One region of the Streptomyces marispadix genome, then DNA from elsewhere that is predicted to be linked to it. Evidence: riboswitches for the same ligand, from Rfam matches in the RefSeq annotation. Region 1 holds a riboswitch; the other holds the start of a gene.
The links. A riboswitch is a leader RNA that binds a small molecule or an ion and turns the genes downstream of it on or off. The one in region 1 is predicted to bind S-adenosylmethionine.
Positions count from the first base shown of each region.

Region 1 (11,522 bases):
CCGGTTTCCGGGAACTCGTGCTCACGTGCTCAGTCTCCCGCGAGACCCCCAACAGGTCTAGTCCACTTCGGCCATCTCTTCGAGTTTCCCGAGGCCGGGCTTGTGCCGGGCGGGCTGCGAGCGGGCGCCGCGGCGGCGCGGGAAGCCCGAAGTGCCCGTATCTGTCGGGGAGATCTGCCGCGTCCGCACTCTTCGGCACATGTACCGGATGAAACGGGAGGGGTTGTTGCGAAAGTGATATGGCTTCTGGTGTAGACCTTCGGCGGGTGTCCGTGGACACTCCTGTCCTGTACACGTCCGGCCGGGTGCCGGATGCGGGGGGTGGGAGGGAGCACGGCACGCCCATGCGCCGTGCACAGTTGAGGGGTAGTTGCTGTGGAACGTCGCAGGTTCCTCGGTCTGGCGGCGGCGACAGGGGCGGCGGCCGGTGCTGCCCTCACCGCCGGCTGCGGTTCCGACGCGGGCACGCAGAGCAGTGCCCTCAAGGTCGTCGCGGCCGACTACGGCGAACCAGGCCAGGGCGACGGCTCGCAGGGCTACTGGGACGCCCTCGTACGCCGTTTCCGCCACCGGCATCCCGGCATCGCCGTCGAAGTCGAGGTGCACGGCTGGAAGGACGTCGACAAGAGGGTCGCCGCGATGGTCGCGGCGGGCCGCCCGCCGGACATCGCGCAGATAGGCGCCTACGCCGACTTCGCCGCGCAGCGCAGGCTCTACAGCGCAGGCGAGGTGCTCTCGATACCCGTGCAGGCCGACTTCCTGCCCGCGCTCGCGGAGGCCGGCGAGGTGCGCCGGGTGCAGTACGGGATGCCGTTCGTCGCCAGCACCCGTCTGCTCTTCTACAACAGGACCCTCTTTGTGAAGGCCGGCCTCGACCCGGACTCGCCGCCCAGGACCTGGAACCAACTCGCCCGAGCCGCCGCCAAGTTGAAGGCGGCGGGCGTGAAGATCCCGTACGGGCTGCCGCTCGGCGCCGAGGAGGCGCCCGCCGAGGCGATGATGTGGATGCTCAGCGGCGGCGGTGCCTTCACCGACAAGGTCGGCAACTACACGATCGACGCCGCCGCGAACATCAAGACCTTCAACTGGCTGCGTGACAGCCTCGTAGGGCCGAAGCTCACCAACCCCGACCCGGGCGGCACCGACCGCCGTGAACTCTTCGCCGCCTTCACCCGCGGCGAGGTCGGCATGCTCAACGGCCATCCGACGCTGCTGAGGGAGACCAGGCGCCGGGGCGTGAAGTACGGCACGGCGGTGCCGCCCGGCGCGGAAGGGCCCTCGGGCGCGACGCTCGGCGTCGCGGACTGGGTGATGGCGTTCAAGGAGAACGGCAGACGCCAAGACGTGGGCCGCTTCCTGGACTTCGTCTTCAGCGAGGAGAACCACTACGACTTCGCCGACCGCTACGACCTGCTCCCCGTGACGACCTCCGCGAACGACCGTATGCGCGAGCGCGCGGGGCACAAGCCGCTGCGCCGCTTCCAACAGGAGCTGCTGAGCGCCGAGTTCTACCCGGTGGGCAAGGTCTCGTGGGCGAAGGTGAGCGGCGACATCAAGCGCGGCATCGGCAAGGCCGTCGCCGCGGACGCCGATCCGGTGAAGGTGCTCAGCGCCCTCCAGCGGCGTGCGGAGGCGGAGGACTACGCCGTACGGGAGAGCTGAGCGGCAGGCCCGGACGATGTGCCGGGGGAGAGCACGGCGTTAGGTTGGAGGCATGAGCGAAGGGCAGGGGGGCGAGCAGCAGCCCCCGGAGAGCGAAGCTCCCGAGGACCAGGACCGGTCGCCGTCCGGGCTCTCCGAGCGCGACCTGTCCGTACTCGCCGTGGAACGGCGCGGCTGGCCGGGCCCCGGCATGAAAGAACGCGCCATACGCGAGCAGTTGGACATGTCGCCCACCCGCTACTACCAACTGCTCAACGCCCTCCTGGACGATCCGCGCGCCATCGAGCACGACCCGGTGACCGTCAACCGGCTGCGCCGCCGCCGCGACGCCCAGCGGGCCCGCCGCTGACCCGGGGGCCCGCAGCCCCGGTCCCCGAGCCGCAGCGCCGCCCGCACCGACGACGGCGCGGTCCTCGTCTACCGACGGCGACTCGGCCGTGGAGGACTCGGCCGTCGAGGAGCGCACGGAGCCACGCGAAGCGCCCTCCCCGGGCGGGTAAGGTCGCGCCATGGCCTCGCTACCGACGCCCCGTACCGACGAAGGCCGCGAAGGGCTCGCCGCGATCGTCTCCCGGCCCCGACTCGCCGTCGTGGCCCTCGACTTCGACGGCACCCTCGCCCCGATCGTCGCCGACCCGGCCGACGCACGCGCACACCCCGGAGCCGTGCCCGTCCTCTCCCGCCTCGCACCACGACTTCGCGGGGTGGCAGTGGTCACCGGTCGGCCCGCCGAAGCCGCCGTCCGTTACGGGGGGCTTGCGGGCGCCGAGGGCCTGGAACACCTCACCGTGCTCGGTGCCTACGGCGCGGAGCGCTGGGACGCCGCCACGGGCACGCTCAGTGCGGCACCGCCGCCTCCCGGCGTAGCGGCCGTACGCGACGAACTCCCGCGCCTGCTGGACGAGTCGAACGCCATGCCCGGCACGTGGATCGAGGACAAGGGCCGCGCCGTGGCCGTACACACCCGGCGTACGGAAGACCCCGAGGCCGCCTTCGAGGCGCTGCGCGCCCCGCTGCACGCCCTCGCCGAACGTCACGGCCTCGTGGTCGAACCGGGCCGCATGGTCCTGGAGTTGCGCGCACCCGGCATCGACAAGGGCGCCGCCCTCACCGCGCACCTGCGTGAAGTCGGCGCGGAGGCGGTGCTCTACGGCGGCGACGACCTCGGGGACCTCGCCGCGTTCGCCGCCGTGGAGAAGCTGCGCGGCGAGGGCATGCCCGGAGTGCTGGTGTGCAGCGGCGGAGGCGACACGGGCGAGTCCGTGCCGGAGATCGCCGAGCGCGCGGACATCGTCGTCGACGGTCCCGCGGGCCTCGTGGGACTGCTGGGTCAGCTCGCCGACTCGCTTGCGTGACGGGCTGGTCGAGCGCGCGGCGTCAGTGTGCGGCGCCCGGCGGCCCGGCGGGCGTCAACCCTCCCGCAGCGCCGCGAGCTGGTCGAGGAACCAGCGCGTCGGTGGCGTCGCCGTCGCCGCCGCGGCCAGCCGCTTCGTGCGCTCGGCCCGTCGCCCGTGGTCCATCGTCAGGGCTTCGTGCAGCGCCCTCGCCGTGTCGGCGATGTCGTACGGATTGACCGTGAAGGCGTCCTCGCCCAGCTCCTCGTATGCGCCCGCCTCGCGGGAGAGGACCAGTGCGCACCCGTCGTCCGAGACGACAGGGACCTCCTTCGCGACGAGGTTCATGCCGTCGCGGATGGGGTTGACGAGTGCCACGTCCGCCAGCCGGTAGGCGGCGAGTGAGCGTGCGAAGTCGTCCTTCAGGAACAGCACGACCGGCGTCCAGCTCTCCGTCCCGTAAGCCGAGTTGATCGCGTCGGCGACTCTTGAGACCTCGCTCATGTAGTCGCGGTAGACCGCGAGGTCCTGCCGCGAGGGGTAGGCGAGGGCGAGGTGCACGACGCGGCCGTGCCACTCGGGGCGGTCGGCGAGCAGCCGCTCGTAGGCGTGCAGTCCCCGCACGATGTTCTTCGACAGCTCGGTGCGGTCGACCCGCACGACCGCCCGGCGCGGCCTGCCGCCTTCGTCGACGCCGATCTCCTCGCGCAGCATGGCGATCCGCTCGTCGACGTCCTCGCGCCCGGCCCGCTCCCGCAGGAACTCCGGGTCCGCGCCCAGCCCGTGCACGCCGAGGCGGGTCGTACGGCCGTCGCAGGCGACCTGGAGTTCGCCGGTCGACTCGTCCTCCGTGACGGAGGCGCCCAGCAACTGCGCGCAGCAGTCCGCGAATCCGCGCGCCCAGCGCCGGGTGAGGAACGCGGCGCGGTCGGCGCCCAGCACCCCGCGCAGCACCTGCCCGGCGACGGCGTCGGGCAGCATCCGGTAGTAGTCCGGCGGTGCCCAGGGAGTGTGGGAGAAGTGCCCGATGCGCAGGTCGGGACGGCGTTCGCGGAGCAGTCCCGGCACCAGCGTCAGGTGGTAGTCCTGCACGAGCACCGTGGCGCCGTCGGCGGCCTCCTCGGCGAGGGCGTCGGCGAAGGCCGCGTTGTACTCCTCGTAGGAGGCCCACTGGCGCTCGAACTCCGCGCCGAAGGAGGGCTCCAGAGGCGTCTGGTAGAGCATGTGGTGGACGAACCACAGCACGGAGTTGGCGACGCCGTTGTAGGCGTCGGCGAAGGTGCCGGCGGGGATGTCCAGCATCCGTACGGAGTGGCCGCCGGTGTCCGCCGGGTCGAGCTTGCCGCCGGAGCGGCGCACCGCCTCGCGGTCGCCGTCGCCGAGAGCCGCGCAGACCCAGACGGCGCCTCCGCCGGAACCTTCCGCGGCTTCCCCCGCACCCGGTGGCGACGCCCCCTGCGTTGCGATGGCCGAGAGCCCCGAGACGAGTCCGCCGCCGCCGCGCTTCGCGGAGAGCGATCCTCCCCCAGAGCCTCCGGCCTGGGTGGTACCCCCGGCCAAGGAGTAGGAGACGGGGCCCCTGTTAGACGCCACCAGTACGTCTGCCAGGGCTTGCGGGGCCTGCTGGGATGCGCGTTCGGCGACCATGGCCCGAGCCTAGCCGTGCCGCGATCCGTACAAACGTGACGTGCGCCCGGGCGGGCCTATGCCGCGCGGCGGTCCGCGTACTCCGCGATCTCCCGCATCGGTGGCCGCTCGACGGTGTCGACCTCGTGGCTGCGTGCCGCGAACCCGCCGGAGCCGAAGCCGCCCGCGCCCTCCGTGCTCCGTTCGAACTGAGTCAGCGTCGGGCGGACCATGCGGCTGCCGCGCGCAAGCCGCAGTTGTGCCGTGTGGTGGATCGCGGCCGCCATCCGCCCGAGGGCCTGCCCGTCCTGGTGGCGGTGGCGCCGCACGCCGACGTCGACCTGCGCGAGCGCGTCGAGCCCCGCGGTGTGCAACGAGTCGACGAGCAGCGCCAGTTCGACCCCGTAGCCCACGGGAAAGGGCAATTGCTCCAGCAGTTCGCGACGGGCCGCGTACTCCCCGCCGAGCGGCTGCACGAACCCCGCGAGGCGAGGCCAGTGCAGATTGAGCAGCGGGCGCGCCACCAGCTCCGTGACCCGGCCGCCGCCTGCCGGGTCGCCGCCCAGCGGCCGGTCGTACATCGCCTTCACCAGGCACAGCCGGGGATCGGTGAGCAGCGGCCCTACGACACCGGAGACGAAGTCGGCGGTGAAGTCCTCCAGATCGGCGTCGACGAAGCAGACGACGTCGCCGCTCGTCGCCAGCAGCGAACGCCACAGCACCTCGCCCTTGCCGGGCAGCGCCGGGAGCCTCGGCAGCACCTCGTCGCGGTGTACGACTCTGGCGCCTGCCGCGGCGGCGACCGCGGCCGTACGGTCCGTCGAGCCGGAGTCCAGCACCACCAGCTCGTCGACGAGCGCGTGCGCCCCGGCGTCCGCCGGCGCGCGGCCCGTCAGTTCGGGGCAGGTCAGTTCGCGGTCCGTCGGCTTGCGGTCCGTCGGCGTGAGGTTCGTCGGCGTGAGGTTCGTCGGCGTGAGGTTCGTCGCATCCCGCGCCATCAGCTCATGCCGGATCACCGACACGATCCGGCCGACGGTCCGCTCCTCGTTCAGCGCGGGCAGCACGACGCTGACACGGGAGCCCGTGGCCCGCTTGGCCGCCAGCAGCCGCGGCAGCGGACGGTCGCCGCACGAGTACGATCGCCGCTCCAGCCACCGCTCGACTTCCTCCAGCACGCGGCCACTCCCTGTGATCCATCTCGCGGTTCGGACGCCTGTCTCGCCGTACAGGCCTGTCGGTTACAGTCTTGAACAACGCCGACGGCGAGCGCATGCCGGGTCCGGCCCGGTGCCTCGGCGCCGCCGCGTGACAACTTCACACCGCTCATCCAGAGGGGCAGAGGGAACGGCCCGTTGAAGCCCCGGCAACCCTCCAGCCGGTCTCGTACCAGCGACATGACATCGCGAGGCTCCCGGCTCGGGAAGGTGCCAATTCCGGCTCGTGGCGAGATACGTCACGGGGAAGATGAGGAGAAAGGGCCTCGCCGAATCATGGCTGTTCAAGCTGCCGCCGGCACTCCCGCCGACACCGTGGGGGTCTCGCTCGGCCCCGCCGCCGCGCTCTCCTGCCGCGAGTGCGGCGAGCGCACCCCACTCGGCCCGGTCTTCGCCTGCGAGGCGTGTTTCGGGCCGCTGGAGATCGCGTACGACTTCCCCGGCGGCGACACGGAGGGGCTGCGCAAGCGCATCGAGGCGGGTCCCGACAACATCTGGCGGTACGCACCGCTGCTGCCCGTCCCCGAGGACGTGGCGGCGAAGCCCAACACCAACCCCGGCTTCACCAAGCTCGTAAGGGCGGACCGGCTCGCCCGTGAACTCGGCGTCACCGGCTCCCTGCACATCAAGGACGACTCCGGCAACCCGACGCACTCCTTCAAGGACCGCGTCGTCGCCATCGCCGTCGAGGCCGCACGCGCCTTCGGCTTCACCACCCTCTCCTGCTCCTCGACGGGCAACCTCGCGGGCGCGGTCGGCGCCGCCGCCGCCCGCGCGGGCCTGCGCTCGTGCGTCTTCATCCCGCACGACCTGGAGCAGGGCAAGGTCGTCATGGCGGCCGTCTACGGCGGCGAACTCGTCGGCATCGAGGGCAACTACGACGACGTGAACCGTTTCTGCTCCGAGCTGATCGGCGACCCCGCCGGCGAGGGCTGGGGCTTCGTCAACGTCAACCTCCGCCCGTACTACGCGGAGGGCTCAAAGACCCTCGCGTACGAGATCTGCGAACAGCTCGGCTGGCGCCTCCCGGACCAGCTCGTCGTCCCCATCGCCTCCGGCTCGCAGCTCACGAAGATCGACAAGGGCCTGAAGGAGCTGATCGCCCTCGGCCTGGTCGAGGACAGGCCCTACCGGATCTTCGGCGCACAGGCGGAGGGATGCTCCCCGGTCTCCCGCGCCTTCAAGGACGGGCACGACGTCGTACGGCCTGTGCGCCCCGACACCATCGCCAAGTCGCTCGCCATCGGAAACCCCGCCGACGGCCCGTACGTTCTGGACATCGCACGCCGTACGGGCGGCGCGGTGGAGGATGTCGACGACCCGCGGATCGTCGACGCGATCAAGCTGCTCGCGCGGACCGAGGGCATCTTCGCCGAGACCGCGGGAGGCGTCACCGTGGGCGTCACGAAGAAGCTGATCGAGGAGGGCAGGCTCGACCCGGCCCTCACGACCGTCGTCCTCAACACGGGCGACGGCCTCAAGACCCTGGACGCGGTGGCACCCACCACCGGTCCGACCGCCGTCATCCGTCCCAACCTGGACTCCTTCCGAGAGGCTGGTCTCGCATCATGAGCGTGAACGTCCGTATCCCGACGATCCTGCGTACCTACACCGGCGGGCAGGCGGAGGTGAGCGCCGAGGGCGCGACCCTCTCCGAGGTGCTGGCCGACCTGGAGCGCAACCACACGGGCATCGGCGCCCGCGTGCTGGACGACGCGGGCAAGCTGCGCCGCTTCGTCAACGTCTACGTGAACGACGACGACGTCCGCTTCGAGCAGGGCCTGGAGACCCCGACGCCGGACGGTGCCGGTGTCTCCATCATCCCCGCGGTGGCCGGGGGTTGATGAGGTCTCGGCCCTGCTGAGGTCTCGTGAGAGGTCGGTGAAGGCCCCTTGCGCCCGGCGCCGATCGCTTACCGTCGAACCGCCTCCTCTGGGAACACGTGAACGAAGCGGAGGGGGCGGTTCCGCGTGTGGGGACGCGATAGGGTTACGCAGAATCCCACCCCAGTGACTCACCCGGCACGTGCCGGGAGCATATGAGAACGCGACAAGTTGTGCCTGAAATCGAGGCGTGAATTGTCGTGTTGGCACGCTATGCCCGGCCATGATTGCCCCGCTTGATCGGGGATTGCGGGTTTTTGAGGCATCGGTCGGCGCTCAGAATTCTCGTCCTCGTGACCTGTTGCAGAGGGCGTCCGTGCAGATACATTCAGCCGCGGTCGACGCGTTCCGGCGGTTCGCCCCCGCATGTCTGCGGTGCGGCGCCGGAGGTGAGGTCTGACCCGGGTTCGTGAAGTGCGGGCTCGTGCAAGGGCCAGTAATAGGGGAGTTAGGGATGGCTCAGGGCACCGTCAAGTGGTTCAACGCGGAGAAGGGATACGGCTTCATCGCGGTCGACGGTGGTGCAGACGTATTCGTCCACTACAGCGCGATTCAGATGGACGGCTACCGCACCCTGGACGAAGGACAGCGGGTCGAGTTCGAGATCTCGCAGGGTCAGAAGGGGCCGCAGGCGGACATGGTCCGTGTGACTGCCTGAGCACCCGCAACACTGCGCAGAGCTGCAACAGCCGTAACAACAGCCGTACGAGGGGCCGCACTCCATGAGGGAGTGCGGCCCCTCGGTGCTGTCCGGAGGGGTCGGCCCGCGCGCCGGCCGGAGGCCGCCCGTCGGTTTCGTGCCGCCCGGCGCGCACGGCGCGTGCCGCGCGCTTGCGTACGTCCCGGCCCCGTGTGATGTCCTGGGTGCGCTTGCACTCGCAGGGGTCGAGTGCTAATCATTGCGTTAGCACTCTACGAGTGAGAGTGACAGTCAAGGACCGGGTCGGTGAGGCTCGTTCGCCGGGTGGAGCAAGGAACCACGCGGCTCGGGCCGTCCGTCGCGGGCGCCAGCGCGGTCCGGTTGTACCCCGTCCCCTGGTTGTGCAGGGGGATCCCCAGTCCGGGAGGGACCACTTCACATGGCCAAGATCATCGCGTTCGACGAGGAGGCGCGGCGCGGCCTCGAGCGCGGGATGAACCAGCTCGCTGACGCCGTCAAGGTCACGCTCGGCCCCAAGGGCCGTAACGTCGTGCTGGAGAAGAAGTGGGGCGCCCCCACGATCACCAACGACGGCGTCTCCATCGCCAAGGAGATCGAACTCGAAGGCGAGTACGAGAAGATCGGCGCCGAACTGGTCAAGGAGGTCGCCAAGAAGACGGACGACGTCGCCGGTGACGGCACGACGACCGCGACCGTCCTCGCCCAGGCGCTCGTACGGGAGGGCCTGCGCAACGTAGCCGCCGGCGCCAACCCGATGGCCCTCAAGCGCGGCATCGAGCGGGCCACCGAGGCCGTCTCCGCCGCCCTGCTGGAGCAGGCCAAGGACGTGGAGACCAAGGAGCAGATCGCCTCCACGGCCTCCATCTCCGCCGGCGACCCGCAGATCGGCGAGCTGATCGCCGAGGCGATGGACAAGGTCGGCAAGGAAGGCGTCATCACCGTCGAGGAGTCGCAGACCTTCGGTCTCGAGCTCGAGCTCACCGAGGGCATGCGCTTCGACAAGGGCTACATCTCCGCGTACTTCGCCACCGACATGGAGCGGATGGAGGCGGAGCTGGAGGACCCGTACATCCTCATCGTCAACTCCAAGGTCAGCAACGTGAAGGACCTCCTTCCGCTGCTGGAGAAGGTCATGCAGTCGGGCAAGCCGCTGCTGATCATCGCGGAGGACGTCGAGGGCGAGGCTCTCTCCACGCTCGTCGTCAACAAGATCCGCGGCACCTTCAAGTCCGTGGCCGTCAAGGCTCCGGGCTTCGGCGACCGCCGCAAGGCGATGCTCGGCGACATCGCGATCCTCACCGGCGGCACGGTCATCTCCGAGGAGGTCGGCCTCAAGCTGGAGAACGCCGGTCTGGAGCTGCTGGGCCGCGCACGCAAGGTCGTCATCACCAAGGACGAGACGACGATCGTCGACGGTGCGGGCGAGAGCGACCAGGTCGCCGGCCGCGTCGCGCAGATCCGTGCCGAGATCGACAACTCCGACTCGGACTACGACCGCGAGAAGCTCCAGGAGCGTCTGGCGAAGCTGGCCGGCGGCGTCGCCGTCATCAAGGCCGGTGCCGCCACCGAGGTGGAGCTGAAGGAGCGCAAGCACCGCATCGAGGACGCGGTGCGCAACGCCAAGGCAGCCGTCGAGGAGGGCATCGTCGCCGGTGGCGGCGTCGCTCTGCTCCAGGCGTCCAGCGTCTTCGAGAAGCTGGAGCTGGAAGGCGACGAGGCGACCGGCGCGCAGGCCGTCAAGCTCGCCCTGGAGGCACCGCTCAAGCAGATCGCGGTCAACGCCGGTCTCGAGGGCGGCGTCGTGACGGAGAAGGTGCGCAACCTCAAGCCGGGCCACGGCCTCAACGCCGCCACCGGCGAGTACGTCGACATGCTCGCCGAAGGCATCAACGACCCGGCCAAGGTGACCCGTTCCGCACTTCAGAACGCCGCCTCGATCGCGGCACTGTTCCTGACGACGGAGGCCGTCATCGCCGACAAGCCGGAGAAGGCTGCTGCCGGCGGCGGCGACCCGACCGGCGGCATGGGTGGCGGCATGGACTTCTGACCTGAGGGTCGGAAAGCCATACGCAGCCTCCCGGCGCGGACACGGACCGAGGGCGGCATCCCGGAAGGGGTGCCGCCCTCGGCGTGCGTGCGGGGCAAGTGCCCCGCACCGGGGGCCCGTTGAGGTTCGGATTCGTTGAACCCCGTTTTCGAGGACGGTTCACGCCCGGAGGTTCACGTCGGGCGGTCTCCGCTCGGGCGGGTTCCGTCCGGCAGGGCCTCATCAGGCCGATCCGGTCGGCGGGCCTTTGTCCGGCCTCCCTACACGCGGGCTCCGTTGTCGTTCGGGGAGCGGCGTGTGCTGGGCTTCGTGCGCTTCTGCGGTGCGGGACCCCGGGCCGTGCGGGGCGGCGTACCCGTACGGGCCTCCAACTCGACGGCGAGGGGCGCGCCCACGAACAGCGACGAGTACGAGCCCACCGCGATGCCCACGAGCAGGGCGAGCGCGAAGTCGCCGAGCGAGTCGCCGCCCAGCAGTGTGAGCGCCGCGATGATGAACAGCGCGCCCATGCCCGTGTTGAGGGTGCGCGGCACGGTCTGGACGACCGCGGTGTTGACGACGTCGCGGAAGGACTTCCTCCGTCCGCGGCGTCCGCCCCGCGCGTCGCCGTGCGCCTTCGTATGGCCCTCGCCGCGCCACTCGGAGCGGACCCTGTCGAAGATGACGACGGAGTCGTTGACCGAGTAGCCGATGACGGTCAGCAGCGCCGCGAGGAAGACGCCGTCCACGGGCTTGCCCAGCCAGGCGAAGGCGCCGACGAGGATCACCGCGTCATGGGCGAGCGCGAGCACCGCGGAGGCGCCGAACGTCCAGCGGAAGCGGCAGGCCAGATAGAGCAGTTGGGCCCCGAGCGCCACCCCGAGTGCGATCAGCGCGTTCTGCCGCAGCTCGTCGCCGAGGCTCGGGCCGAACAGCTCGTCGCGTACCTTCTCCGTGCCGCCGCCGAGATCGGCCAGCGTCGAGCGGACGGTCTCCTCCTGGGCGCCGGTGAGGCTCTCGGCTCGCACCGTGATCTCGCCGCCGCCGCCGTGACCGGGGCCTCCGGTTCCGGAGCCTCCGCCGGAGTTCTGGACGACGGCGTCCGGCAGTCCCGCG
Region 1 is NZ_JAKWJU010000002.1:2,781,649-2,793,170, reverse strand. Features, by position in the region: gene MMA15_RS11545 (ROK family protein) at 1-25, opposite strand, end outside; gene MMA15_RS11540 (extracellular solute-binding protein) at 376-1,662, shown strand; gene MMA15_RS11535 (DUF3263 domain-containing protein) at 1,715-2,011, shown strand; gene otsB (trehalose-phosphatase) at 2,172-3,017, shown strand; gene MMA15_RS11525 (alpha,alpha-trehalose-phosphate synthase (UDP-forming)) at 3,072-4,643, opposite strand; gene MMA15_RS11520 (glucosyl-3-phosphoglycerate synthase) at 4,700-5,797, opposite strand; SAM riboswitch class I at 5,943-6,093, shown strand; gene thrC (threonine synthase) at 6,113-7,408, shown strand; gene MMA15_RS11510 (MoaD/ThiS family protein) at 7,405-7,680, shown strand; gene MMA15_RS11505 (cold-shock protein) at 8,174-8,377, shown strand; gene groL (chaperonin GroEL) at 8,799-10,427, shown strand; gene secD (protein translocase subunit SecD) at 10,688-11,522, opposite strand, start outside.

Region 2 (11,522 bases), 1.6 Mb from region 1:
GCCCGCCGTGTGGACGCGGGAGCGCAGGACAACAAGGAAGCCGAGGTAGCGGACGACGCCGGCGAGGTCGGGTTCTTCAGCCCGCACAGCTGGCAGCCGCTCGCTCTCGGGCTGGGCGCCGCGTTCGGCTTCCTGGGCGTGGCCTTCGGATGGTGGCTGGTGTTCATCTCGGCGCCGCTGCTCTTCGTCGGCCTCTTCGGCTGGGTCTTCGAGTACTACCACGGCGAGAATCGCACCCAGTAAGGCTCCAGGCAGAGCCAGTCGGCAAACAGGCCGGCCCCCGGTGATCACCGGGGGCCGACCCGTTTGCCTGCGCCCAACAGGCCCTAAACGGTGTCAGTTCCTACCTTGGGCCTATGAATCACTCTTCGAACAGGACGAAGCGCCGCATCTCAGTCGGCTGTGCCCTCACCCTCGCGCCCCTCGCCGTCGGACTGACCTCGTGCAGCGTCGGCAGCGGCGGGAATCCCCTGGCGGGAGCCCCGTACGACGCGAGCAACCAGATATCCGTCAGCGCGGGCGAGGAAGGGGCCGTCGTCGACCCCTCCGACCCGCTCGAAGTGACCGCCACCGGTGACGAGGGGCGAATAGCCGACGTCACCGCCGTCGACACCGCAGGACGCTTCCTCAGCGGCAAGCTCTCCGAGGACGGCACCCGCTGGCGGAGCACCACGCCGCTCGCGGCCGGCGTGCGCTACACCGTCCGCATCAGCACCGAGAACGGCTCCGGCGAGCAGGGGCGCCGGACGCTCAACTTCCAGACCAAGCCCGCACACGCCAAGAGACTCGGCGTCACCTTCGGACCCGACAGCGGCACCTACGGAGTGGGCCAGCCGATCACCGCCGAGTTGAGCCACAAGGTCAAGAGCGCGAAGCAGCGCAAGCTCGTCGAGGGCGCGCTCATCGTGAAGTCCTCGCCCCACGTGGAGGGTTCCTGGCACTGGGTGGACAGCAAGGAACTGCACTACCGCCCGAAGGAGTACTGGCCCGCCCACTCCACCGTGTCGGTCCGCTCCCGTATGAAGGGCCTGAAGATCCGCGAAGGGCTCTATGGGGACAAGTCCAAGCCCGTCAAGCTGAGGACCGGCGACCGGGTGGAGGCGCTCGCGGACGCGTCCGGCCTGTCGATGAAGTTCAGCAAGAACGGCAAGGTCATCAAGGAGATGCCGATCACCACGGGCAAGGCGGGCTTCGAGACCCGCAACGGCACCAAGGTGATCCTCGGCCGCGAGTCGTTCGTACGGATGCGCAGCGGCAGCGTCGGCATCGGCGGCGGCGAGTCCTACGACCTGGGAGTCCACTGGGCGTCGCGGCTCACCTGGAGCGGCGAGTACGTGCACGCCGCCCCCTGGTCCTCCGGTTCGCACGGGGTGTCCAACAGCAGCCACGGCTGCACGGGCATGAGCACCGAGAACGCCCAGTGGTTCTTCGAGCACGTGCGTCCCGGCGTCCCCGTGAAGTACGTCAACTCCGACGGCGACACCATGGCGCCCTTCGGCAACGGGTTCGGCGACTGGAACCTGTCGTGGAAGAAGTGGAAGCACGGCAGTGCGCTGCTGAGAGGCGGCCAGGAACAGGGCGCCGCAGGCTCCGCGACCGGTGTGAGCAGGCTCCAGCCGCAGGTCTGACGCGTCAGGATCGGCACCCGCACACAAAGCCCCGGCACAACACGACCCCCACAGCACGACCCCCACAGCACGACCCGGACAGCAGAACCGACACGAACGGGCCCGCACACCGGACGTACCGGTGGGCGGGCCCGTCGCCGTGCTGAGCCGGAGCGCTGAGCCGCCGCGGTGAGTCGGAGCGGCTGTGCCGAGCTTCGCCGCCTCGTGCGAGCGCGGCTACGGATCAGAGGGGCTGCACCTGGGCCTCGGACCCGTCCTTCTCCCTGAGCAGCCCGGCCAGCTCGCCCGCGAGGGCCACCGGGTCGATGGGGTGCGAGACGGCGGCCTCCGCGCGGCTCCAGGACGCCAGCCAGGCGTCCTGCGGGCGGCCGATGAGCAGCAGCACCGGCGGGCAGTCGAAGATCTCGTCCTTGATCTGACGGCATACGCCCATGCCGCCCGCGGGCGCCGTCTCACCGTCCAGCACGCACACGTCGATGCGGTGCTTCTCCAGCGTGGAGAGAACGGCGGGCAGGGTCGCGCACTCCACGTACTCGACGGGGGGCACATCGGCGGCGGGACGGCGGCCGGCGGCGAGCCGCACCTGCTCGCGGGTGTCGGCGTTGTCGCTGTAGACCAGCACCGTGGCGGTCGGCTGCATCGTTCCTCCGCTGGACGTCTCGCACGTGATCACGTAACGGCAGGTGGCCGTAGCGCGGATGTTACTCCCTCGCCCTTCTCGTCAACACAGCGGAGTACGCCCGCAGAAGTGGGGCGGAAGACCTGCCGGAGAACCGCGAAAGAGACCCCGCGCAGGACCCTGCGGAAGACCGCGCGTGAGGCCCGCCGGGAGACCGGCAGAAGATGGGGGAAGGCCCGCGGCAGAGGCCTGTTAGAGCTGGACACACGTGCCGGACACACCGAACGGCACCCCGCCAGCAGGGGCCGTACGAGCGACCGACATAATGTCGGCGTGGCGACAGCAACAGCAGTAGAAACCGGGCACGCGCACCCGTCGGTCAACAGGCCGAACCTCACCAGCGTCGGAACCATCATCTGGCTGAGTTCCGAGCTGATGTTCTTCGCGGCCCTCTTCGCGATGTACTTCACCTTGCGGTCCGTGACGGGTGCGGACTTCTGGAAGGAACACGCCGACGCGCTGAACGTGCCTTTCTCGGCGGCGAACACCACGATCCTGGTGCTCTCCTCGCTCACCTGCCAGCTCGGTGTGTTCGCGGCCGAACGCGGTGACGTGAAGAAGCTCCGGGGCTGGTTCATCATCACGTTCGTCATGGGCGCGATCTTCATCGGCGGCCAGATCTTCGAGTACACGGAGCTGGTGGAGAAGGACGGAATCTCGCTGTCCTCGGATCCCTACGGATCGGTGTTCTACCTGACCACCGGCTTCCACGGGATGCACGTCACGGGCGGTCTGATCGCGTTCCTGCTCCTGCTCGGCAGGACGTACGCGGCCAAGCGCTTCACCCATCAGCAGGCCACTGCGGCCATCGTCGTGTCCTACTACTGGCACTTCGTCGATGTCGTCTGGATCGGCCTCTTCGCCACGATCTACCTGATCAAGTAGCTGATCGGGCGCCGGTGTGCGCGAGCGCGCACCGGACAGTGACAGACAAAAGCAGAAGCATCGACGCAGAAGATCCTGACACCGGGGTAATCCGTGAAAAAGCTCTCCGCACGACGGCGCCATCCGCTGGCGGCGCTCGTCGTTCTCATCTTCGCGCTGGCGGCCACCGGGGGGCTGTACGCCGCGTTCGCTCCCGCCGGTGAAGCCAAGGCCGACCAGCCGTCGAGCCAGTCCCTCGCCATCGAGGAGGGCAAGAGGCTCTACGACGTGGGCTGTTCAAGCTGCCACGGAACCGGCGGCCAGGGCACCAGCGACGGTCCCAGCCTGGTCGGCGTCGGCTCCGCCGCCGTGGACTTCCAGGTCGGCACCGGCCGCATGCCCGCGCAGCAGCCGGGCGCCCAGGTGCCGAAGAAGAAGAGGATCTACAGCGACCACGAGATCGACCAACTCGCCGCGTACGTCGCGTCGTTGGGCGCCGGTCCCGTGAAGCCCACCAAGAGCCAGTACGACCCGAGCGGTGCGGACGTCGCAAGGGGTGGCGAGCTCTTCCGGACCAACTGCGCCCAGTGCCACAATTTCACCGGCGAGGGCGGTGCCCTGACGCACGGCAAGTACGCGCCGAACCTCAACGACGTCGACCCCAAGCACGTCTACGAGGCCATGCAGACCGGCCCGCAGAACATGCCGTCCTTCCCGGACAAGGTGATGCCCCAGCAGGACAAGCGGGACGTCGCCGCGTACTTGAAGGCGGTGAACAGCGAGGAGTCCGACAGCCCCGGCGGTTACAAGCTGGGCGGCCTCGGCCCCGTCATCGAGGGCCTGTTCGCCTGGGTCTTCGGCCTCGGCGTCCTCATCCTCGTCGCCATCTGGGTCGCAGCTCGGACCGCAAAGGCCAAGAAGTCATGAGCGAGACTGGATCACACGAGAACGTGTCAGAGAAGAACCTGCCGATCGAGCAGGAAAACGGTCACGGCGCCGTATCCGTAGCGGACGATCCGTTCGCCGATCCGGGACTGCCGCCCCACGAGCCGCGGATCCAGGACATCGACGAGCGGGCCGCCAAGCGCTCCGAGCGCGTCGTGGCGATGCTCTTCACCGCGTCGATGCTGGCCACGGTGGGCTTCATCGCGAGCTTCGTGCTCGTGCCCGTCGACAAGATCATCTACGTCTGGCCGGCGGGACGCATCGGTGCTCTGAACTTCGCGCTGGGCATGACGCTGGGCGTCGCGCTCTTCTGCATCGGCGCAGGCGCGGTCCACTGGGCGCGCACCCTGATGTCCGACCACGAACTGGTCGACGAGCGCCACGCCGTCTCCGCCGAGCCGGAGACCCGCGCGAAGGTCATGGAGGACTTCGCGCAGGGCGCCAAGGAGTCGGGTCTCGGGCGCCGTTCGCTGATCCGCAAGACGATGTTCGGGGCGCTGACGCTGGTGCCGCTCTCCGGTGTCGTCCTCCTGCGCGACCTCGGGCCGCTGCCCGAGGACAAGCTGGAGCACACGCTGTGGACCAAGGGCAAGCTGCTGGTCAACGAGAACACCCAGGAGCCGCTGCGCCCCGAGGACATCAGCGTCGGCTCGCTGACCTTCGCCATGCCGGAGGGCCTGGAGGAGGAGGACGAGGACTTCCAGCAGCAGATCGCCAAGGCGGCGCTGATGCTCGTACGCCTCGAACCCGGTGACATCAAGGACAAGCGGGAGCTCGACTGGTCCCACGAGGGGATCGTCGCCTACTCCAAGATCTGCACCCACGTCGGCTGTCCTGTCAGCCTCTACGAGCAGCAGACGCACCACGTGCTCTGCCCGTGCCACCAGTCGACCTTCGACCTGTCGGACGGTGCACGAGTGATCTTCGGCCCGGCCGGCCACCCCCTGCCGCAGCTCAAGATCAGCGTCAACAACGACGGATTCCTCGAAGCGCAGGGCGACTTCGAAGAACCCGTGGGCCCGGCCTACTGGGAGCGTCGAGCATGAGTACAGCAACGGAGACCACCGCCCCGAAGCGCAAGGCGCCCGCCGGCGAGCGGGTCGCGGACTGGGCCGACGGCCGCCTGGGCGTCTACAGCCTGGCCAAGGCCAACATGCGCAAGATCTTCCCGGACCACTGGTCCTTCATGCTGGGTGAGGTCGCGCTCTACAGCTTCATCATCATCATCCTGACCGGCGTGTATCTGACGCTGTTCTTCCACCCGTCGATGAACGAGGTGGAATACCACGGCAGTTACGTGCCGATGCAGGGCGTGCGGATGTCGGAGGCGTTCGCCTCCACGCTCGACATCAGCTTCGACGTCCGCGGCGGTCTGCTCGTGCGGCAGATCCACCACTGGGCGGCGCTGATCTTCCTCGGCGCGATGTTCGTGCACATGATGCGCGTCTTCTTCACCGGTGCCTTCCGCAAGCCGCGCGAGATCAACTGGCTGTTCGGCTTCCTGCTGTTCGTGCTGGGCATGTTCACCGGCTTCACCGGCTACTCGCTCCCGGACGACCTGCTGTCGGGCACCGGCGTGCGGTTCATGGAGGGTGCGATCCTCTCCATGCCGATCATCGGCACGTACATGTCGATGTTCCTGTTCGGCGGAGAGTTCCCCGGGCACGACTTCGTGGCGCGGTTCTTCTCGATCCATGTGCTGCTGCTGCCGGGCATCATGCTGGGCCTGCTGGTGGCGCATCTGATCCTGGTCTTCTACCACAAGCACACGCAGTTCGCGGGTCCCGGCCGTACGAACAAGAACGTCGTCGGAATGCCGCTGCTGCCGGTCTACATGGCCAAGGCCGGAGGCTTCTTCTTCCTCGTCTTCGGCGTCATCTCCGTGATCGCGGCGACCTTCACGGTCAACCCGATCTGGGCGCTGGGCCCGTACCGGCCGGACCAGGTGTCCACCAACGCGCAGCCCGACTGGTACATGGGCTTCTCCGAGGGACTGATCCGGATCATGCCCGGCTGGGAGATCCATCTCTGGGGCCACACGCTTGTGATGGGCGTGTTCATCCCGCTGATGGTCTTCCCGCTGGTGCTGGCGGCGATCGCGGTCTATCCGTTCATCGAGTCGTGGGTGACCGGCGACAAGCGTGAGCACCACCTCGCCGACCGGCCGCGCAACGCACCGACCCGTACGGCCTTCGGTGCGGCCTGGATCGCCTGGTACACGGTGATGCTGATCGGCGGTGGCAACGACCTCGTGGCCACGCACTTCGACCTGTCGATCAACTCGATCACGTGGTTCGTGCGCATCGCCTTTTTCGTCGTACCGGTGGTGGTCTTCTTCGTCACCCGGCGCGCATGTCTCGGCCTCCAGCGCCGCGACAAGGAGAAGGTGCTCCACGGACGGGAGTCGGGCATCATCAAGCGGCTTCCGCACGGTGAGTTCATCGAGGTGCACGAGCAGCTCTCCCAGGAGCAGCTCCACACCCTCACCGCGCACGAGCAGCACAAGCCGTACGAGGCGGGCCCGGAGGTCGACGAGAACGGCGTCCAGCGCAAGGTCGGCCGGAGCCAGAAGCTGCGGGCCAGGCTCTCCAGGGGCTACTACGGCGAGCAGGCGCAGATCCCGAAGCCGACCGCCGAGGAGTACAGGGAGCTGACGAGCGGCCACGGGCACCACTGAGCCGCGAGCCGCCGAGCGGTCGGCGGACCGGCCGGCCGCACGGCGACGCGGCCGCACGGCGACGCTCCGCGTGACTGCGGACGAGGGGCCGGGCTTTCCCGAAGGGGAGGGCCCGGCCCCTCGCGTGTGTTCGCGCTGAGGGGCTTGCGTCGGGCCGCCGTGCGCCCGGAACGCGAGGGCGGGCCGTCCGCCCCCGCGTGCTTCGGTCCGTATGATCCGCGGGTCCTGGCCGAGGCGCGCCCCTGCTGCGGCTCGTCCTTACTACGGCCCGTCCCACGAGGTAAACGGATCGCCTGGCCGGGCGCGTGTGCCGCTAGGGTGGGGGCTGACCGGGCCGCATGTCCGGTCGCCCCCCACGCCCTGTTTCGCATGCCTGCCCGGCGCGTCCAGCGCATCGGCCGGGCCGGAGGCGCGGGTTCGGGCTTCCATCCGTTACGAGGACCTCAGGAGGGATCATGAGTGCCGTTCCGTCTGCCGGCTCTCCATCCGGGGGTCCCCACACCTGGCCGGACGTGCTGACGTCGCTGCTGGCCGGGGAGGACCTGGACTCCGACGCGACCGCGTGGGCCATGGACCACATCATGAGCGGGCAGGCCACCGACGCCCAGATCGCGGGCTTCGCGGTGGCGCTCCGCGCCAAGGGCGAGACGGTCGGGGAGATCGCCGGACTCGTACGGGCGATGTACGAGCACGCCAATGTGATCGAAGTGCCCGGCCCCACCGTCGACATCGTCGGCACGGGCGGCGACCGGGCGCGCACGGTCAACATCTCCACGATGTCCGCCATCGTCGTCGCCGGATGCGGAGCGAAGGTCGTCAAGCACGGCAACCGCGCCGCGTCCAGCGCGAGCGGCGCCACGGACGTACTGGAGAAGCTGGGCGTCAACCTGGAGTTGAGCCCGAAGCGGGTCGCCGAGGTGGCCGACGAGGCCGGGATCACGTTCTGTTTCGCGGTGAAGTTCCACCCGTCGTTGCGCCATGTGGCCAACGCACGGGGCGAGTTGGGCATCCCCACCTCGTTCAACTTCCTCGGCCCGCTGACGAACCCCGCCCGGGTGAAGGCCCAGGCCACGGGTGTCGCCAACGCGCGGATGGCGCCCATCATGGCGGGCGTGCTGGCGGAGCGCGGCTCCTCGGCCCTCGTCTTCCGAGGGGACGACGGGCTGGACGAGCTGACGACCACCGCCACCTCGACGGTGTGGGTCGTACGAGGCGGACAGGTGCGCGAGGAGTCGTTCGACCCGCGCGACGTCGGGCTGGACATCGTGCCCGTCGAGGCGCTGCGCGGTGCCGACGCCGCCTACAACGCCGATGTCGCCCGCCGCCTGCTGGACGGCGAGCACGGGCCGGTGCGCGACGCCGTACTGCTCAACTCGGCGGCCGCTCTTGTCGCGCTCGAACCAGGCGACGCCCCGCTGGCCGAGCAGATCCGTGCGGCCATGGAGCGGGCCGCCGAGTCCGTCGACAGCGGTGCCGCACGGGCGGCGCTCGACCGCTGGGTGACGGCCAGCCACATCTGACGCCGTTCGCCGGTCCTTGCCAGCAAACGGCCGTCCCCGGCATCCGGCCCCTCTTCCGACTGCCATGCCGGGGCGCCGCAGGACCCGCCAACTACCCGTCTGCGCTGCCCCGTCGCCGTATCTGTCCGCGATACGGACGGCGGGGCACCGTGTAGGGCACGGTGTGCCATACTTCCCGCCAGGTCACGAGTGACAGCGATCAAGGCCCCGGCCCGCTGTCCGGCAACCCTCCTTCCGTGGTGGGGTGCCCCGGGTGATGACCGGGCCGCACGACAGCAGGGTCGCGCGGCAAGCACGGATCCCTCCTCCCCTCGCCTGCGGCGGGGTGGCACGACCGGGGATCCCTGGTCTTCGAGGGAGTCATCGCATGAGCCTGCTCGTCGCGTCCGCGTCCGCACCTGAGTCCGCATCCGTATCCCGTCCGGCGTCCTCGCCCGAGCCCGGTTCCTCGGCATCCGCACCGGCGGCGGATTCCGCTTCCGTACGGGTCCCGCAGCCGCTGCCGGTCCTGGGTCTGGACGTCCCCACACCCCTGGTGACGGGGGGTCAACTCCCTTACGCCGCACTGGACTACGCCGCCAGCGCGCCAGTGCTGCGCAGCGTCTGGGAGGACGTCGCCGCCTACGCCCCTTACTACGGCAGCGTGCACCGGGGAGCCGGTCACCTCTCCCAGTACTCCACCGCGCTCTTCGAGCAGAGCAGGGAGACGGTGGCGCGCTTCCTGGGCTGTCGTGAGTCGGACGAGGTCGTCTTCACCCGCTCCACCACCGACTCGCTGAACCTGCTGGCGTCGGCGCTGCCCGAGGGCACCAGGGTCTTCGTGTTCGAGACCGAGCACCATGCCGCGCTGCTTCCGTGGACGTCGGCCGGGGCGGAGACCGTCTTCCTGGACGCGCCGCGCTCGCACCGTGAGGCGGTCGAGACGCTGGAGCGGGCGCTGAGCGCGGCACCCGAGGGCCCGAAGCTTGTGTGCGTGACGGGGGCTTCGAACGTGACGGGGGAGATCTGGCCCGTACGGAGACTGGCCGCCGCCGCGCACAGGTACGGAGCGCGGATCGTGCTGGACGCGGCGCAGCTCGCCCCGCACCGGCCGGTGCACATCGGCGAACTGGACGTCGACTGGGTCGCGTTCTCCGGGCACAAGCTGTACGCGCCGTTCGGCGCCGGTGTGCTGGCGGGAAGCCCGGACTGGCTGCGGGCCGCGCAGCCGTATCTCGCGGGCGGCGGCGCCAGCCGCAAGGTCGCGCGGACTGCGGACGGCGGTGTCGGGGTGGAGTGGCAGGGCGGGCACGCGCGCCACGAGGCCGGATCGCCCAATGTGATCGGTGCCTACGCCATCGCCTCCGCCTGCCGGGCGCTGAGCGGCGCCGGATTCTCCCGACTGGCCGAGCGGGAGGGCGAGTTGACCCGCAGGCTGCTTGACGGGCTGCGTGCGGTGCCGGGAGTGAAGGTGCTCTCGCTCTTCGGTACGGGCGCTTCCCGTACCGGCACGGGCGACGCGGATTCCGGGGCCTTGGAAGCCGAACGCCGGGTCGGTGTCGTCTCGTTCACCGTGGAGGGCTGGAACAGCTCGCATCTCGCCGCGGCGCTCTCCGCCGAGTACGGCATCGGCGTGCGCGACGGCCTCTTCTGCGCTCACCCCCTGGTGGGCGTGCTGCTGGGCGCCGACGGCGGGAGCACCGGCGAGTGCGGCGCCCCCGAGGGGCAGTCGCTGAACGCCGTACGCGTCAGCCTCGGCGCGGGCACCCCTGACGAGCACGTGGAGCGTTTCCTGCGGGCTGTGCGCGAACTGGTCAGGGACGGCGCGCGGTGGAACTACCGTACGGAGAACGGCCGTTGCGTACCGGAGGCGGCAGAGGCGGCAGCAGAAGCGGCAGAGGCGTAGGGGCGTCCGCAGCCCCAGCCCCAGGAGACGCCGGTCCGTTGCTGTTGCCGCTGCCGTCAGGCGTCCAGGCCGATGGCGAAGGCCGACTCCAGATCGTGCTGCGAGTACGTACGGAACGCGATGTGCGTCTCGGTGGACAGGACGCCGGGCACCTTGCTGATCCGCCCTGGGATGACCTCGGCGAGATCGTCGTGCTGGGCCACCCGCACCATCGCGATCAGATCGTGCGCACCGGTGACCGAGTAGACCTCGCTGACGCCTTCCAGCGCGGCGATCTGCTCGGCGATCTCGGGGATGCGTTCGGTGCTGGTCTTGATGAGCACGATCGAGGTGATCACGGTGTCGACTCTCCCTGTGTCGCCGGAGCGGGCGTGCCCACTGTAGCCGTACGGAATCGCCGGAAACGCGCCCAGGCGTAGAGGAAGCCGATGGTGAAGCCGACGACGTGGGCGAGGTACGCGACACCCGGGCCGTCGCCGTCGCCGCGTGCCGCGAACCACTGGAGCCCCAGCCAGAAGACCAGGACCAGCCAGGCGGGGAACCGCAGCGGCAGGAAGTACAAGAACGGGAAGAGGCTGGTGACCCGTGCCGTCGGATGGAGATAGAGGAAGGCGCCCAGCACCGCCGAGACCGCGCCGGACGCGCCCACGAGCGTCTCGGCCGACTGGTGGTGGGCCACGGCGTAGCAGAGCATGGCGGTGTAGCCGGCGCACAGATAGCAGACGGCGAAGCGCAGACGGCCCATTCGCGCCTCCACCGGGCCGCCGAAGACGTGGAGGAAGAGCATGTTGCCCAGCAGATGGAGCCAGCCCGCGTGCAGGAAGAGCGCGGTGAGCGGCGTGAGGAACGGCCGGGCGGCACCGCTCCACATCATGCGCGGTACGACGCCCCAGCGGTCGAAGTACGCGGCCTGCGCCCGGTGCAGGGCGGAGCCGGTTCCGTAGCCCGGAATGAAGCCCGAGGCCGGGCCGATGAGGAAGATCACGGTGCACAGGAGCATGAGCACACAGGTCACGACGGGAAACCTCGGCACGGCACGGTCGCCTGCCGGGCAGGCGTCGCGGCCCTCGCCCCGGCCGCCGGACCGGTCCTCGCCCCCGTTCCCTGCCCGGCCGCCGCCCCGGTCACCGGTCCGGCCCCGGACTGGGTTCACGGAGCGGCCGACGGCGCTCTTCACGGCATGGCTCAAGGCACGGCTGACGGCACGGCTCACGGCCTGGTTCGTCGCGCGGTTCATGACGGCTCGGTCACTGGGCAGGCTCCTCGGGACGCGCGGTGTGCGGCAGGTCTTAGGGTTACGGCAGGCGATGCTGCGCTTTCGTCC
Region 2 is NZ_JAKWJU010000002.1:1,199,533-1,211,054, reverse strand. Features, by position in the region: gene MMA15_RS05255 (cytochrome c oxidase subunit 4) at 1-243, shown strand, start outside; gene MMA15_RS05250 (L,D-transpeptidase) at 357-1,628, shown strand; gene MMA15_RS05245 (hypothetical protein) at 1,852-2,268, opposite strand; gene ctaE (aa3-type cytochrome oxidase subunit III) at 2,581-3,192, shown strand; gene qcrC (cytochrome bc1 complex diheme cytochrome c subunit) at 3,286-4,098, shown strand; gene qcrA (cytochrome bc1 complex Rieske iron-sulfur subunit) at 4,095-5,162, shown strand; gene qcrB (cytochrome bc1 complex cytochrome b subunit) at 5,159-6,793, shown strand; gene trpD (anthranilate phosphoribosyltransferase) at 7,249-8,313, shown strand; SAM riboswitch class IV at 8,495-8,614, shown strand; gene MMA15_RS05215 (aminotransferase class V-fold PLP-dependent enzyme) at 8,681-10,198, shown strand; gene MMA15_RS05210 (Lrp/AsnC family transcriptional regulator) at 10,255-10,536, opposite strand; gene MMA15_RS05205 (rhomboid family intramembrane serine protease) at 10,533-11,213, opposite strand.
Region 2: it holds a riboswitch for S-adenosylmethionine, as region 1 does, so the genes downstream of both, MMA15_RS05215 (aminotransferase class V-fold PLP-dependent enzyme) here and thrC (threonine synthase) in region 1, are expected to answer to the same signal.